3 linked regions of the Martelella endophytica genome follow. The protein of the gene in region 2 interacts with the protein of the main gene of each other region in a pairwise test. Links are inferred from orthologs where the notes say so. Each region holds a gene or a part of one and is shown on either strand. Other genes may lie near its edges. The genes, in order: sfsA, TM49_RS00385 and TM49_RS17825.

Region 1 (4,123 bases), 3.7 Mb from region 2 along the record:
ATCACGTCGCGGCGCTTCTTGTAGATGGTGCGCACTTCCTCGATATCCGAACCGTCGCCATTCAGCGCCTGCGTTGCGGCAACCTGGATCGGCGTGAAGGCGCCGTAGTCGAGATAGGATTTGACGCGGGTGAGCGCCGAAATCAGCCGCTCGTTACCGACCGCAAAGCCCATGCGCCAGCCCGGCATCGAAAACGTCTTCGACATCGAGGTGAACTCGACCGCGACGTCCTTCGCCCCCGGCACCTGAAGCACCGATGGCGGAGCCTCATTGCCGAAGTAGATTTCGGCATAGGCGAGGTCGGAAAGCACAATGATTTCATGCTTTCGCGCGAAAGCGATGACATCGCGGTAGAAGTCGAGGCTGGCCACATGCGCCGTCGGATTCGACGGGTAATTGAGGATCAGCGCCAGCGGCTTCGGGATCGAATGCTTCACCGCCCGCTCGAGCGGCGCAAAGAAGCTGTCATCGGGTTCGACCGACATCGAACGGATCACACCGCCGGCAATCAGGAAGCCGAAGGCGTGGATCGGATAGGTCGGGTTGGGGCAAAGGATAACGTCACCGGGCGCGGTGATCGCCTGCGCCATATTGGCAAAGCCCTCCTTGGAGCCAAGCGTCGCCACGACCTCGGCATCGGGGTTGAGCTTCACGCCGAAGCGACGGGCGTAATAGGCAGCCTGGGCGCGGCGCAGGCCGGGAATGCCCTTGGACGAGGAATAGCGGTGGGTGCGCGGGTCCTGGACCACTTCGCACAGCTTGTCGACGATCGACTGCGGGGTCGGAAGATCAGGATTGCCCATGCCAAGGTCGATGATATCGGCGCCCGCCGCTCGCGCGCTTGCCTTCAAACGGTTGACCTGTTCGAAAACATACGGCGGCAGTCGCCTGACCTTGTGGAACTCTTCCATTTTCTTCCTCTTTTGGAATGTGGGATCGTCTCTCTATAATCGAAGGAACCCCGAAACGAGAGAGAAATCTCGGCGCTCGACGCAAGATTCCTCCTCCCATGCGACATTTTTGCGGCAAAAACCCTGATAATTGGTTTATGCGGATGCCTTATGGGTCCGGCGTCTTGGCCAGCGCGTTGAGTTCGGTGGTCATGGAGCTGATCTGATCCGGCGTCAGCTGCTCATAGGCGGCGGTTCCGGTGTTGCACACATCCGGATTGCCGCAGCCATTCGCGCAGGCCGAAAGCCCGGCAAGCGAGGCGGTGAGTGCGAATGCGAGAACGAGCCTCATGAGCGGAACCTTTCACTGATGACCGGCCGGAAGATTGCCTTTTTTGAGGCGCCGCAGCAAGCCTTGCCTTCCGTCGCCGCAAACGGCATGAAGAGGCCATGCTGTTCGATCCCCCGCTCATACCCGCCCGCCTGATAAAACGCTACAAGCGATTTCTGTTCGATGCGGTGCTCGAGGAAAGCGGTGAGACGATCACCGGTTCCTGCCCCAACACCGGCTCCATGCTCGGCCTCACCGATCCCGGTTCGCGCATCTTCCTCTCCCGCAATGATGACGGCAAACGCAAATATCCGCATCGCTTCGAACTGATCGAGGCGGACGGCACCACGGTCGGCGTCAATACCGGCCTGCCGAACCGACTCGCAGAGGAAGCGATCGCCGCGGGTCTGATTTCCGATTTCGCGGACTATCCGATGCTCAGGCGCGAACAGAAATACGGGCAGAAAAGCCGGATCGACCTTCTGCTCTCCGCAAATGACCGGTCCGACCTTTATGTCGAGGTGAAGAATGTCCATTTCATTCGCACGCCCGGCGTTGCCGAATTTCCGGATACCGCCACGGCGCGTGGCGTCCGCCATCTTGGCGAGCTTTCGGCCATGGTCGCGGCTGGACATCGTGCTGCGATGGTCTATCTGATTCAGCGCGGAGACTGCGAGAGCTTCAAAATCGCAAGCGATCTTGACCCCGTCTATGCGGCGGTGTTCAACTCGGCAATGGCAGCGGGGGTCGAGGCCTACGCCATAAAATGCACGGTGACCCGTGACAGCATCGCGCCACATGCTAAAGTGGCAATCGATAACATGTAAGCGCTTCTGCGCGAACGGTAAGAAACAACATGGTGACATATATCGATGCGGCGAAAGCGCCGCTGAAGAACGACGGTTCCATCCGGCTCTATGACGCGGAGGCGTTCGAGCGCATGCGCGAGATTTGCGGCATCACCGCGCGCTGCCTCGATGGACTTGCCGACCTCATCGTCCCCGGCGTGACGACGGACGCGATTGACCGCTTCGTGCTGGAATTCGGCCTCGATCACGGCGTCTACCCCGCCACACTGAATTATCGCGGCTACAAGTATTCGAGCTGCACCTCGATCAACCACGTGGTCTGCCACGGCATGCCGAATGCCAAGCCGCTGCGCGAAGGCGATATCGTCAATGTCGATGTCACCTATGTGCAAGACGGCTGGTATGGCGATTCCAGCCGGATGTACCCGGTCGGCCAGATCAAACGTGCCGCCGAACGCCTGCTCGAAGTCACCTATGAATCGCTGCTGCTCGGTATTGCCGCGGTGAAGCCCGGCGCCCGAACCGGCGCGATCGGCGAGGCGATCCAGACCTATGCAGAGAACGAACGTTGTTCGGTGGTGCGCGATTTCTGCGGACACGGCGTCGGCCGCCTGTTTCATGACACGCCCAACATCCTGCATTACGGGCACGCGAACGAGGGGCCGGTGCTGAAGGAAGGCATGATCTTCACGATCGAGCCGATGCTGAACCTCGGCAAGCCGCATGTGAAGGTGCTGTCCGACGGCTGGACGGCGGTGACCCGCGATCGGTCGCTCTCGGCACAATACGAGCACTGCGTGGGCGTGACCAAGGACGGCTGCGAGGTCTTCACGCTTTCGCCCGGCGGGCTTGACCGACCGGGGCTTTGAGAAAAGACGGGGTTCCATGGCGCGAAAACCGGCAGCACGGGAGGACGGCACGGATGGCGCCCCAGGCGCCGCGGACGAACGCCTGTTCTTTGCCGACCAGCAGCCGGAACAAACCTTTGGCGAGCGCCGCAAGCACGAGGAGCCGAGCCACTATCACGGTCACCGCGACAGGCTCAGGGCCCGCTTCCGTGATAGCGGTGCCAATGCGCTGGCAGACTATGAAATCCTCGAACTTCTGCTGTTCCGGCTGATCCCCCGGCGCGACACCAAGCCGATTGCCAAGGCGTTGATCGATCGCTTCGGCTCGCTTGGCGGCGTCTTCGGGGCGCCGGCGGAACGGCTGCAGGAAGTGCCCGGCATCGGCGAGGCCGTCGCCTTCGACCTCAAGCTCATGTCGGCGCTCGCCCAGCGCAGCCTCAAGAGCTCGCTGAAGGACCGGCCGGTGCTCGGCTCCTGGTCCTCGGTCATCGACTACTGCACTGCGGCGATGGCGCATGAAACCCGCGAACAGTTCCGCCTCCTGTTGCTCGACAAGCGCAACAAGCTGATCGCTGACGAAATCCAGGGGATCGGCACGATCGACCACACACCCGTCTACCCGCGCGAAGTGGTCAAGCGCGCGCTCGAACTCTCCGCGACCGCCATCATTCTCGTCCACAACCATCCGTCAGGCGATCCGACGCCGTCGCGCGCCGATATCGACATGACCAAGATGATCATCGCCTCGGCGGCTCCGCTTGGGATCACCATCCACGATCACATCATCATCGGCCGCGACGGCTATGTCAGCTTCAAGGGTCAGAAGCTGATCTGACCCCTCGGGAGGCGGCCGGAGGCTTAATGAAACCATCACAATCCGACGATAGGACCGGTATCGCGCCGCAAAAACTTTCCGCCGTCGGGACGGCCCGACGGTTTTCATTTCGCCTGCAAACGTATTAAGACTGTCACGAGCGCCCGAGGCATCGGGCACTTCAAGAACCAAATCGGGGTAGTTTTCATGGATTCTTACGATCTGGTCGTGATCGGCAGCGGACCGGCTGGCCGCCGCGCCGCCGTTCAGGCCGCCAAGCTCGGCAAATCGGCTCTCGTCATCGACAAGGGCTCGCAGGTGGGCGGCGTTTCGGTTCACACCGGCACCATTCCCTCCAAGACGCTGCGCGAAACCGTGCTGAACCTCACCGGCTGGCGCGAGCGCGGCTTCTACGGCCGCTCCTACCGCGT
Region 2 (4,323 bases):
AGTGGCGCAGATCGGCATGACCGATGTGCTGCGCGAACTCGCCAGCGTCATCCGCGCCGAAGAGGCGCGCCTCGGCATTTCGGCGCCCGAGCCCGGTGAAGACAAGGGCCGCCACGACAAGTGGGAGCCCTGAGATGAGCGGGCGTTCGCTTTCTCACTACAGGCGGATCGTCATCAAGATCGGTTCGGCGCTTCTGGTTGACCGGGAACGCGGATTGAAACGGGAATGGCTCGACCGGCTTTGCGATGACATTGCGGCGCTGAAGGCCGCAGGCGTTGACGTGCTGGTGGTTTCCTCAGGCGCCGTCGCGCTCGGCCGCACCGTGCTCCACACCCATGCCGGCGCGCTGAAGCTGGAAGAAGCGCAGGCGGCAGCCGCGGTCGGCCAGATCGGCCTTGCCGGCGCCTGGACGGAGAGCCTCAGGCAGCACGACATCCTCGCCGGACAGATCCTGCTGACGCTGCAGAACACCGAGGAACGCCGGCAATATCTGAATGCCCGCGCCACGATCCGGCAGTTGCTGAAACTCTCGGCCGTGCCGATCATCAACGAGAATGATACGATCGCCACCTCCGAGATCCGCTACGGCGACAATGACCGGCTGGCGGCGCGCGTGGCAACGATGATCGGCGCCAATCTGCTGATCCTTCTGTCAGATATCGACGGGCTCTACACCGCCCCGCCGCATCTCGATCCCGAGGCCCGGTTCCTGCCGGAAATCGAGGCGATCACGCCGGAGATCGAGGCGATGGCCGGAGGGGCGGCGTCGGAACTCTCGCGCGGCGGCATGCGCACCAAGATCGAGGCCGGCAAGATCGCGACCGTCGCCGGCTGCGCGATGATCATCGCCTCGGGCAAGATCGACCATCCGCTGAAGGCGATCGAGAACGGCGAACGCCACTCGCTGTTTCATGCGGCGGGCGAGCCGGTCAATGCGCGCAAGACCTGGATTGCCGGCCAGCTTCTGCCGGCGGGCACGATCCATATCGATGACGGCGCGGTGGCGGCGCTGAAACGCGGCAACAGCCTGCTTTCGGCCGGCGTTGTCTCGGTCGACGGCCATTTTTCGCGCGGCGATACGGTGGCGATCGTCAATGCCCAGGGCGGAGAGATCGCCCGCGGCCTCTCCGGTTACGACAGCGACGAGGCCCGTGCCATTGCCGGGGTGAAAACCGGCGGCATCGAAGCCATATTGGGATACCCCGCACGCGCAGCGATGGTCCACCGCGACGACCTGGTGATGACGACGGGAAAGACGAGAAAGAGGAACGAGGCCCATGCTTGACCGCAAGGAAGATGTCGCAGCCGTGATGGCGGCGCTTGGCCGACGCGCCCGCGCCAGTGCCCACGCCCTCGCCATCGCGTCGACGGAAACCAAGGACAGGGCCCTGGAGGCCATGGCCCGCGAGATCATGGCCCGCAAGGCCGAAATCCTTGCCGAGAATGCGAGAGATGTTGCCCGTGCGAAGGAAAACGGCATTTCCGGCTCCTTCCTCGACCGGCTGGAGCTCAATGACGACCGTGTCGCCGCCATAGCCGACGGCATTCGCGCGATTGCCGCGCTGAAGGATCCGGTCGGCGATGTGATCGCGGCATGGGACCGGCCGAACGGGCTGAAGATCGAGCGCGTGCGCACGCCGCTCGGCGTCATCGGCGTTATTTATGAAAGCCGCCCGAATGTGACGGCGGATGCCGGCGCGCTCTGCCTGAAGGCCGGCAATGCCGTGATCCTGCGCGGCGGTTCGGATTCCGCTCTCTCGGCCGCCGCCATCCATGAGGCGCTGAAGGCGGGCCTATCCGAGGCTGGCCTGCCCGAAGACGCCATCCAGATCGTGCCGACCACCGACCGCGCCGCCGTCGGCGAGATGCTGTCCGGCCTTTCCGGCAATATCGACGTGATCGTGCCGCGCGGCGGAAAAAGCCTCGTCGCCCGTGTGCAGACGGAAGCGCGCGTGCCGGTTTTCGCCCATCTCGAAGGCCTCTGCCACATCTATGTCGACAAGTCCGCCGACCTCGACATGGCGAGGGAGATTGTCGTCAATGCCAAGATGCGCCGCACCGGGATCTGCGGTGCTGCGGAAACGCTGCTGATCGACCGCGCCGCCGCCGAAACCTTCGCCGGCACGCTGATCGAGGCCCTGGAAGCGAAAGGCTGCCTGGTGCGGGTCGACCACGAAATGATCGACTATGCCAAGGGCCGCGAGGAAGCGAGCGAGACCGACTGGACGACAGAATATCTCGACGCGATCATTTCGGTGAAGCTCGTCGATGGCATTTCCGGCGCCATCGAACACATCGAGAAATACTCATCCCACCACACCGAGGCCGTGATCGCCGAGGACCCGGAGGTGGTCGCCCGCTTCTTCAACGAGATCGATTCCGCCATCCTGCTGCACAATGCCTCGACCCAGTTTGCCGATGGCGGCGAATTCGGCATGGGGGCCGAGATCGGCATTGCCACCGGCAAGATGCATGCGCGCGGTCCGGTCGGCGTTGAGCAGCTCACCTCGTTCAAATATCTGGTGCGCGGCAGCGGCCAGACGCGGGCCTGACGGTTTGTCGGAGATCGAACGCCGCCATCTGGTCATGCCGCATCTTCAACCCGGCATGAGCGTCGGCCTGTTCGGCGGGTCGTTCAACCCGCCGCATGAGGGGCATCTGCTGGTGGCAAGCCTCGCCATTCAGCGGCTCGGCCTCGACCAGCTCTGGTGGCTTGTTACCCCCGGCAATCCGCTGAAGAGCGGCAACGGCCTGGCGCCGCTTGCCGAACGGCTGGCGCTTTCCGAGGCGATGGCGCGCGATCCGCGCATCCAGGTCACCGCATTCGAGAAATCGCTGGGTACGGCCTATACCGCCCGCACCATCCGCCACATCACCCGCCGCCATCCGGACGTCCATTTCGTCTGGGTCATGGGCGCCGACAATCTCGGCAGCTTCCATCGCTGGCAGGAGTGGCGCCGCATTGCCGAGACCGTGCCGATCGCCGTTATCGACCGGCCTGGGGCGACGCTCACCTACCTCTCCTCCAAGGCCGCCCGCACGCTCGACAAGGCCCGCGTTCCCGAGCGCGCCGCGAAGGCGCTGCCAAGGATGAAGCCGCCGGCCTGGACCTTCATCCATGGCCCGCGCTCGTCCGTCTCCTCCACCGCGCTCAGACTGGAAAAGAACCGATGAAGCTCGAAATCGTCGCCGACATCACCGATCCCGGCAAGCCTGGCGGCGCCAGCGACGACCGCTATGGCTGGAACGCGAACGCGGTCTTCGTCATCGACGGCGCCACCGGCATCGGCGACCGGGAGGTCATGGCGGAAGGTGACGCCGCCTGGCTTGCCGGCCATGCCGCGCGGATGTTTGCCGCAGCAGAAGATCGAGCGGTGGCCGAGACCGTAGCCGAGATCAACGCCTCCGCCCGTGACATCTATTACGCGGCTGCGGAAACCGATGACCTGCCGCGCTACATGTGGCCCGCCGCTGCCTTCCAGATGCTCCGGATCGAGGATGACCATCTCGTCACCTACGGGCTTGGCGATTGCCGGCTGTTCCTGCAGGACGCGGTGTCGGGCAATGTCTTCGAGACCTCGGCGCTGAAGGGCAACCGCGATCTCGAGATCGCCGCCGCCCACGCCCATCTTGCCCGCATCGGCGGGTTCAAGGGTGCGGCCGATATCAGCGGCGATGCCGAAACGCTGGCCATGCTGCGCGCGGGCCGCGCCCGCCACAACACGCCGGATGGCCGCGTCTTCACCCTCGGCCTCGTGCCCGAGGCAGCCGACAGGATCGTGCGCGAGGCAACCGGCATCATGGCCCCTGCCCGCGGCCTGCTCTGCTCCGATGGCTTTGCCGCCCTGGTTGACAATTACGACGCGTTTTCGCCGGAAAGCCTGATCGAAGCCGCATTCAGCGATGGCCTTCCGGCACTGCTTGAGATCCTCCGCCAGATCGAGCGGGAGCAGGATCCGGACGGCGAAAAGTACCCGCGCTACAAGGTCAGCGATGACGCCGCAGCCGTCGCCTTCCGTGTCCTCTAGGTCGCGCCCGAATATTTCGGCACAGGAAATACTTGCAACACGGGCCTTTTGACCCCACCATTAGGGGGCAGATCTCGCGAAAAAGTCGCGAGTCGCACCCCATGCTTGTTCCAGATGAAAGGAAGAACCCTGCCAACATTGCACGCCAAGAGTGCAGCCAACGAAACTGCACTGCAAAGCCGGAACAGCGGCACCCACGCCGCCGACCAGGCTCTCTCCGCCGTCCTCGCAAGCCTCGAGGACTCCAAGGCAGAAGATATTGTAACCATCGACATCCGCGGCAAATCGGCCCTC
Region 3 (4,318 bases), 3.8 Mb from region 2 along the record:
ATCGCCGGTAGTGAAGATGTGCTCATAGGCCAGATCCAGCGACAGCCTGTCCGTCCAGTTGTAGGTACCGCCGATCGAGGCATGGATACGATCGCTGTCGGGCAGGCGCAGATCGCGGTTCTTGGAGGAGATCGGCGACCATTCATAGCCGAGACCGCCACGCACGGTGAACTGATCGGTCCAGTCATATTCGAGGCCGATGGCGACGTAGTAGCCGTCGTCATATTCGAAGGGCAGTTCGGCAAGCTCCAGCCCATTGGTGAAGCCGGAAGTGCCGTAGACCGGGAAGTTGTTGAAAACGCTCCAGTTGGTCCATTCGAACCCGGCATTGAACGTCAGCTTGTCGGTCAGCGCCTGGCTGAGGCCTACCGTGATCTGGTCCGGAAGCGTCAGATCGGTCTTCACCGAATACCAGCCGGCCGGTAGCGGCGGCAGACCGGCCCCGAGCTTCAGCGTGCCTTCAAGGTTCTGCTTGATCTGCGAACGGTAGCCGACGCCGATCACCGTGCCATCCATCGGCGTCAGGGTGAAACCGAGGGTAAAGCCGACGCCCCAGGAATCGCCGCCGAGTTCGGCGGTCGGTGCACCCGGATAGGGGCTCATCGCCTGCGTCAGCCGCGTACTGAAATACATCGCCTCGATGCCGCCGCCGACCGCCAGCCAGTCGTTGACCTGATAGGCGATGGTCGGGGTGATGTTGTAGCTCAGGACTTCCGACGTGCGGGCATAGATCTGCCCGGCGTAATTGGTCGGGTTCTTGGTTTCGAGGCCGAAGGGTGTGTTGAGGCCAAGGCCAAGCCAGAGGTCGTCGGTCACCTGATAGCTGACATAGCCGGCCGGCAGCGCCGCGTCCATGGCCATGTCGCCCGTCGAGCCGGTGCCACCCAGCAGAAGCAGGGCAGGCGCGGTGCCGCTCGCTGGACTGATGTCGGAATAGGGGAAGATCCCGGAAAGGTCGACCTCTGCCTGGAAACCCTCATAGGCCGCCATGGTCGCCGGGTTCCAGTACATCGAGCCGAGGCCCGCCTGTCCGGCGGCGGCGCCGGCAAAGGCCTGCCCCTGACCTGCCGCACTCTGCTCGCGCAATGCGAACGAACCGGCGGAAGCCGTTCCCGTAAAGGCCAATGTGGCCACGCTCACGGCCAGAAAACGCATTCGGCTGGTTTTGATCATCGTTTGCTCCTCCTCACGCAAAACCGGAGCGCATCACGCTCCTACTCCCGATTGGAAACATAACTAACGTTAAGGGCAGGTAATATCCTCAAAAGGAATAATGCAGAGCAATTTTCACGTTTGTGACCTAATGGTCACAGGTCTTGCTTGCCGCGTTGCGGCCAAGCCGATGGCTCGGGCAGCGGCAAGTTGCAGGTTGATGATGGGGAATCGTATCGCCGAAGCCGTGGCGTCAGCGCCTCTGCGGTGTCGCGTATCGATCGACCGCTGCCTTTCAACTCGCGGGGGCACCGAGGAGTTGGCGGAGGCGTTTGGTGGCGGAGCGGCCAAGCGGTATCGTGTGGTCGCTGGAGGCGAAGCGCACATTGCTGCGTCCGCCGCTTTCCCATTCGACAGAGCCGATCTGGTCAAGGTTGACGATAAGTGAGCGGCTTAGCCGACAGAATGGGGGCGAGGGCAGGTCAGCCTCGAACTTGCCGAGCAGGCCGCCGGCGAGATAGGTCTGGTTGTTGTCGAGATGCACCCGGGTGAAATCTGCCTCGGCCTGCAGCAGGGTGATGGTGTCGATCGAAACCATCACCGATGACATCATCGATTTCAGGAGGATGCGGGCAGGTTGGCCCGTCCTCGGGCCTGGCGATGTCGCGTATGTCTGCTGGGCGAGCCGTTCCCGCAGGCGGTTGATCGCCGTTTCGAGCCGTTCGGGCTCGACCGGCTTCACGAGGAAATCCAGCGCCGCGACATCGAAGGCGTCTATGGCATAGAGGCTATAGGCCGTGACAACGATGACGGCCGTTTCCGTCGACAGATCACGGACGATGTCGAAGCCCTTGCCGCTCGTGAGCTCGATATCGAGGAAAACCGCGTCCGGCTGCAGCGACGCGATCAGCGCGCGCGCCTGATCGACCGAACCGGCTTCGCCAATGATTTCGATATCCTCGAAGGCGGAAAGCATCCGGGTCAGCCCGCGCCGGGCCGGCGGTTCGTCATCGACGAGGATTACACGAGGCATGCGGAACCTTTCAGTACGAGTCTGGCGACGACGTTCCCGCCCACCTCACGCAGTGTCAATTCATAACCTTGCGGATAATGCAGTTGCAGCCGCTTGCGGGTGTTGGCGAGGCCGATGGCGGGGCGATCGCTCCGCTGCGGCGCAAGCGTGCCCGAATTGACCACCTCGATCGCGATACTGTCCTCGTCGATGCGTTTCACGACAACGGTTATCTCGATGTCGGCGTCCTGATGCCGCAGCCCGTGCTTGACCGCATTCTCGACCAGGCCCTGCAGGATCATATGTGGCACCAGTACATTAAGCGCCGAAGGATCGATGCTCACCGTACACCGAAGCCTTTCCTCGAAACGCAGTTCCTGTATGCGCAAATAGGCGCGCATGGCCTCGAGCTCGTCGGTGAGGGGGCAAAGCGAATGGGCCGCCTGGTCGAGGCAATAGCGCAGATAGGCGGAGATGCGGCGAACCATTTCCAGCGCTTCGTCCGGCCGTTCGTGGATTTCGGAGGCGACCGAATTGAGGGCGTTGAACAGGAAATGCGGGGCGAGCTGCAGATGCAGCCGTTCCAGCTCGAGCCGCATCGTTTCCGACCGCGCCTCGGCCGCCCGGAAACGTTCCGACCGTGCTTCCAGGAGGGCGGTTAGCCAGAAATACATCAGCGACCAGCCCACGAGTACGATCGTATAAAAGACCGTGGTCATCCGGGCGTCGATCGGCAGCTGGACGTCGCCAAGGAAAATCCGTCGCACGACGTCGGCGATCTGCATCAGCAGCACGCCGCCGGCACCCGAGAAACACAGCAGGAAAATGACGATCGGGACGGATGTGATCCGGCGCCTCCGTGACAGGAAGAAGACGTGCAGCGCTCCTGTCATCAAAAACCCGATCGGCTCGAGCGCCATGGTCATCACGGTCGCTGCGAATAGATCGTTGAAGGTGAGGAGCCGCGCGGTCCAGGCGAAGAGCGTGAGAAAACTCCAGGCGGCTATCTGCGCCCCCCAGAATGTCCTGATCATTGGCACCGGCACACGCGTAGGCAGCGCCGACTGACTGCCGGCGAGCGCTTCCGTCTTGCGTCGATGTTCCGCATCGCCCGCCATGAATATCTCGGACCTCCTTTTCGCGTCTGCTGTCACCCCTTCTACCTCTTCCTTGCTCGGATCGAACGCCGGTTCATCGAAAAAACAACCGCTTTCATCGAAATACAGATGAATTCGCTCCTGCCTCTGGCATGGTGAAGGGATATCGGACGTGATGCCGCGCCAGGTCGTTCAGGATCTGCCGACGGGATCGCCGTCCAGTTGCTTCGGGGGGCACGGATGACTTTCCACGCATCACGCGGCGTCGAGACCGCATTCTCACGTCCGGCTGTGTCCCCCGAAGTTTCCGGTCCCTCATGTTCGGCTCGGTTTGCGCCGCTTCGCTTCTGGCGGCATCGGCGAGCCATGCAGACGATTGTAACTACACCGGCGACCCCGTCACTTGTTCGCTCGATTCCAGCAGCGCATCCGTCAATCTCAAAGCCACGGCACTTTCGATCAATGCCGGCGATGACGTGCTGCGATCCAGGTGACGCAAAACGGCTCGATGCAGACGCTGACAATCACGTCCGGCACGCAATATTCGGGATGGCTGATCGGCTCGGAGGGGGCCGACGGCGACGATAAAGGTGGCGCCCCGGCCGCGTCACGGTGCGAAGCGATACCAGCATCACCGTCGATGTCACGGGCTCGACGTCCTACATCAGCGCCGCCATGGCGGCACGCAGCATTGGCGGCAAGGGCTGCACGGGGCCGAACAAGGATTAACCGGGGCGACCCTTTCGAATGTCGACCTGCGTCTGGAATATGAGGGCCATTTCTCCGACAAGATCACCTCAAGCGCCGGCAAGGTACGCCTGAGCGTGCCGTTCTGACGGCGCTCGCTGCGAATCTTAAAAAGAAAGGCAGAATCCCGCACACGCGAGTTCGATGATCCGGTTCTGAGATCGCGAGATCGAACATCAGGGCCCGCGGCGGTCGTCGCGGCCCCTTTTTATCGAGCTTGTGCGTTCAACGCCATCTGCGGGGCTTTCGCTGGTCGCGCGAAGGCTCTACGGTCCCTCGACTTTAGCGACCGATGCAAAAGGGGGAAGCC

What was found.
Region 1: the proteins of TM49_RS00385 (region 2) and sfsA interact in binary tests that used the Escherichia coli proteins (3 or more experiments, as listed by UniProt). The link is inferred for Martelella endophytica from one-to-one orthologs.
Region 3: the proteins of TM49_RS00385 (region 2) and TM49_RS17825 interact in binary tests that used the Escherichia coli proteins (3 or more experiments, as listed by UniProt). The link is inferred for Martelella endophytica from one-to-one orthologs.

Annotation. Positions count from the first base shown.
Region 1 is NZ_CP010803.1:3,823,079-3,827,201, forward strand. What follows is about bases 396-3,194. They hold sfsA (DNA/RNA nuclease SfsA), read left to right. Parts: upstream 396-1,340; coding sequence 1,341-2,048; downstream 2,049-3,194. Other genes in these bases: TM49_RS17650 (LL-diaminopimelate aminotransferase), read right to left, coding at 396-911; TM49_RS17655 (hypothetical protein), read right to left, coding at 1,060-1,242; map (type I methionyl aminopeptidase), read left to right, coding at 2,078-2,899; radC (RadC family protein), read left to right, coding at 2,916-3,194. Also shown: more of TM49_RS17650, read right to left, coding at 1-395; more of radC, read left to right, coding at 3,195-3,713; sthA (Si-specific NAD(P)(+) transhydrogenase), read left to right, coding at 3,900-4,123. UniProt on the Escherichia coli protein: Binds to DNA non-specifically. Could be a regulatory factor involved in maltose metabolism.
Region 2 is NZ_CP010803.1:78,995-83,317, forward strand. The notes cover bases 417-3,415. They hold TM49_RS00385 (glutamate-5-semialdehyde dehydrogenase), read left to right. Parts: upstream 417-1,278; coding sequence 1,279-2,553; downstream 2,554-3,415. Other genes in these bases: proB (glutamate 5-kinase), read left to right, coding at 417-1,286; TM49_RS00390 (nicotinate-nucleotide adenylyltransferase), read left to right, coding at 2,588-3,175; TM49_RS00395 (hypothetical protein), read left to right, coding at 3,172-3,415. Also shown: GTPase ObgE, read left to right, coding at 1-133; more of proB, read left to right, coding at 135-416; more of TM49_RS00395, read left to right, coding at 3,416-4,029; rsfS (ribosome silencing factor), read left to right, coding at 4,144-4,323. UniProt on the Escherichia coli protein: Catalyzes the NADPH-dependent reduction of L-glutamate 5-phosphate into L-glutamate 5-semialdehyde and phosphate. The product spontaneously undergoes cyclization to form 1-pyrroline-5-carboxylate.
Region 3 is NZ_CP010803.1:3,855,236-3,859,553, reverse strand. The notes cover bases 317-3,310. They hold TM49_RS17825 (LytR/AlgR family response regulator transcription factor), read right to left. Parts: upstream 2,186-3,310; coding sequence 1,448-2,185; downstream 317-1,447. Other genes in these bases: TM49_RS17820 (sensor histidine kinase), read right to left, coding at 2,173-3,282; TM49_RS17830 (OmpP1/FadL family transporter), read right to left, coding at 317-1,173. Outside these bases: more of TM49_RS17830, read right to left, coding at 1-316. UniProt on the Escherichia coli protein: Member of the two-component regulatory system BtsS/BtsR, which is part of a nutrient-sensing regulatory network composed of BtsS/BtsR, the low-affinity pyruvate signaling system YpdA/YpdB and their respective target proteins, BtsT and YhjX.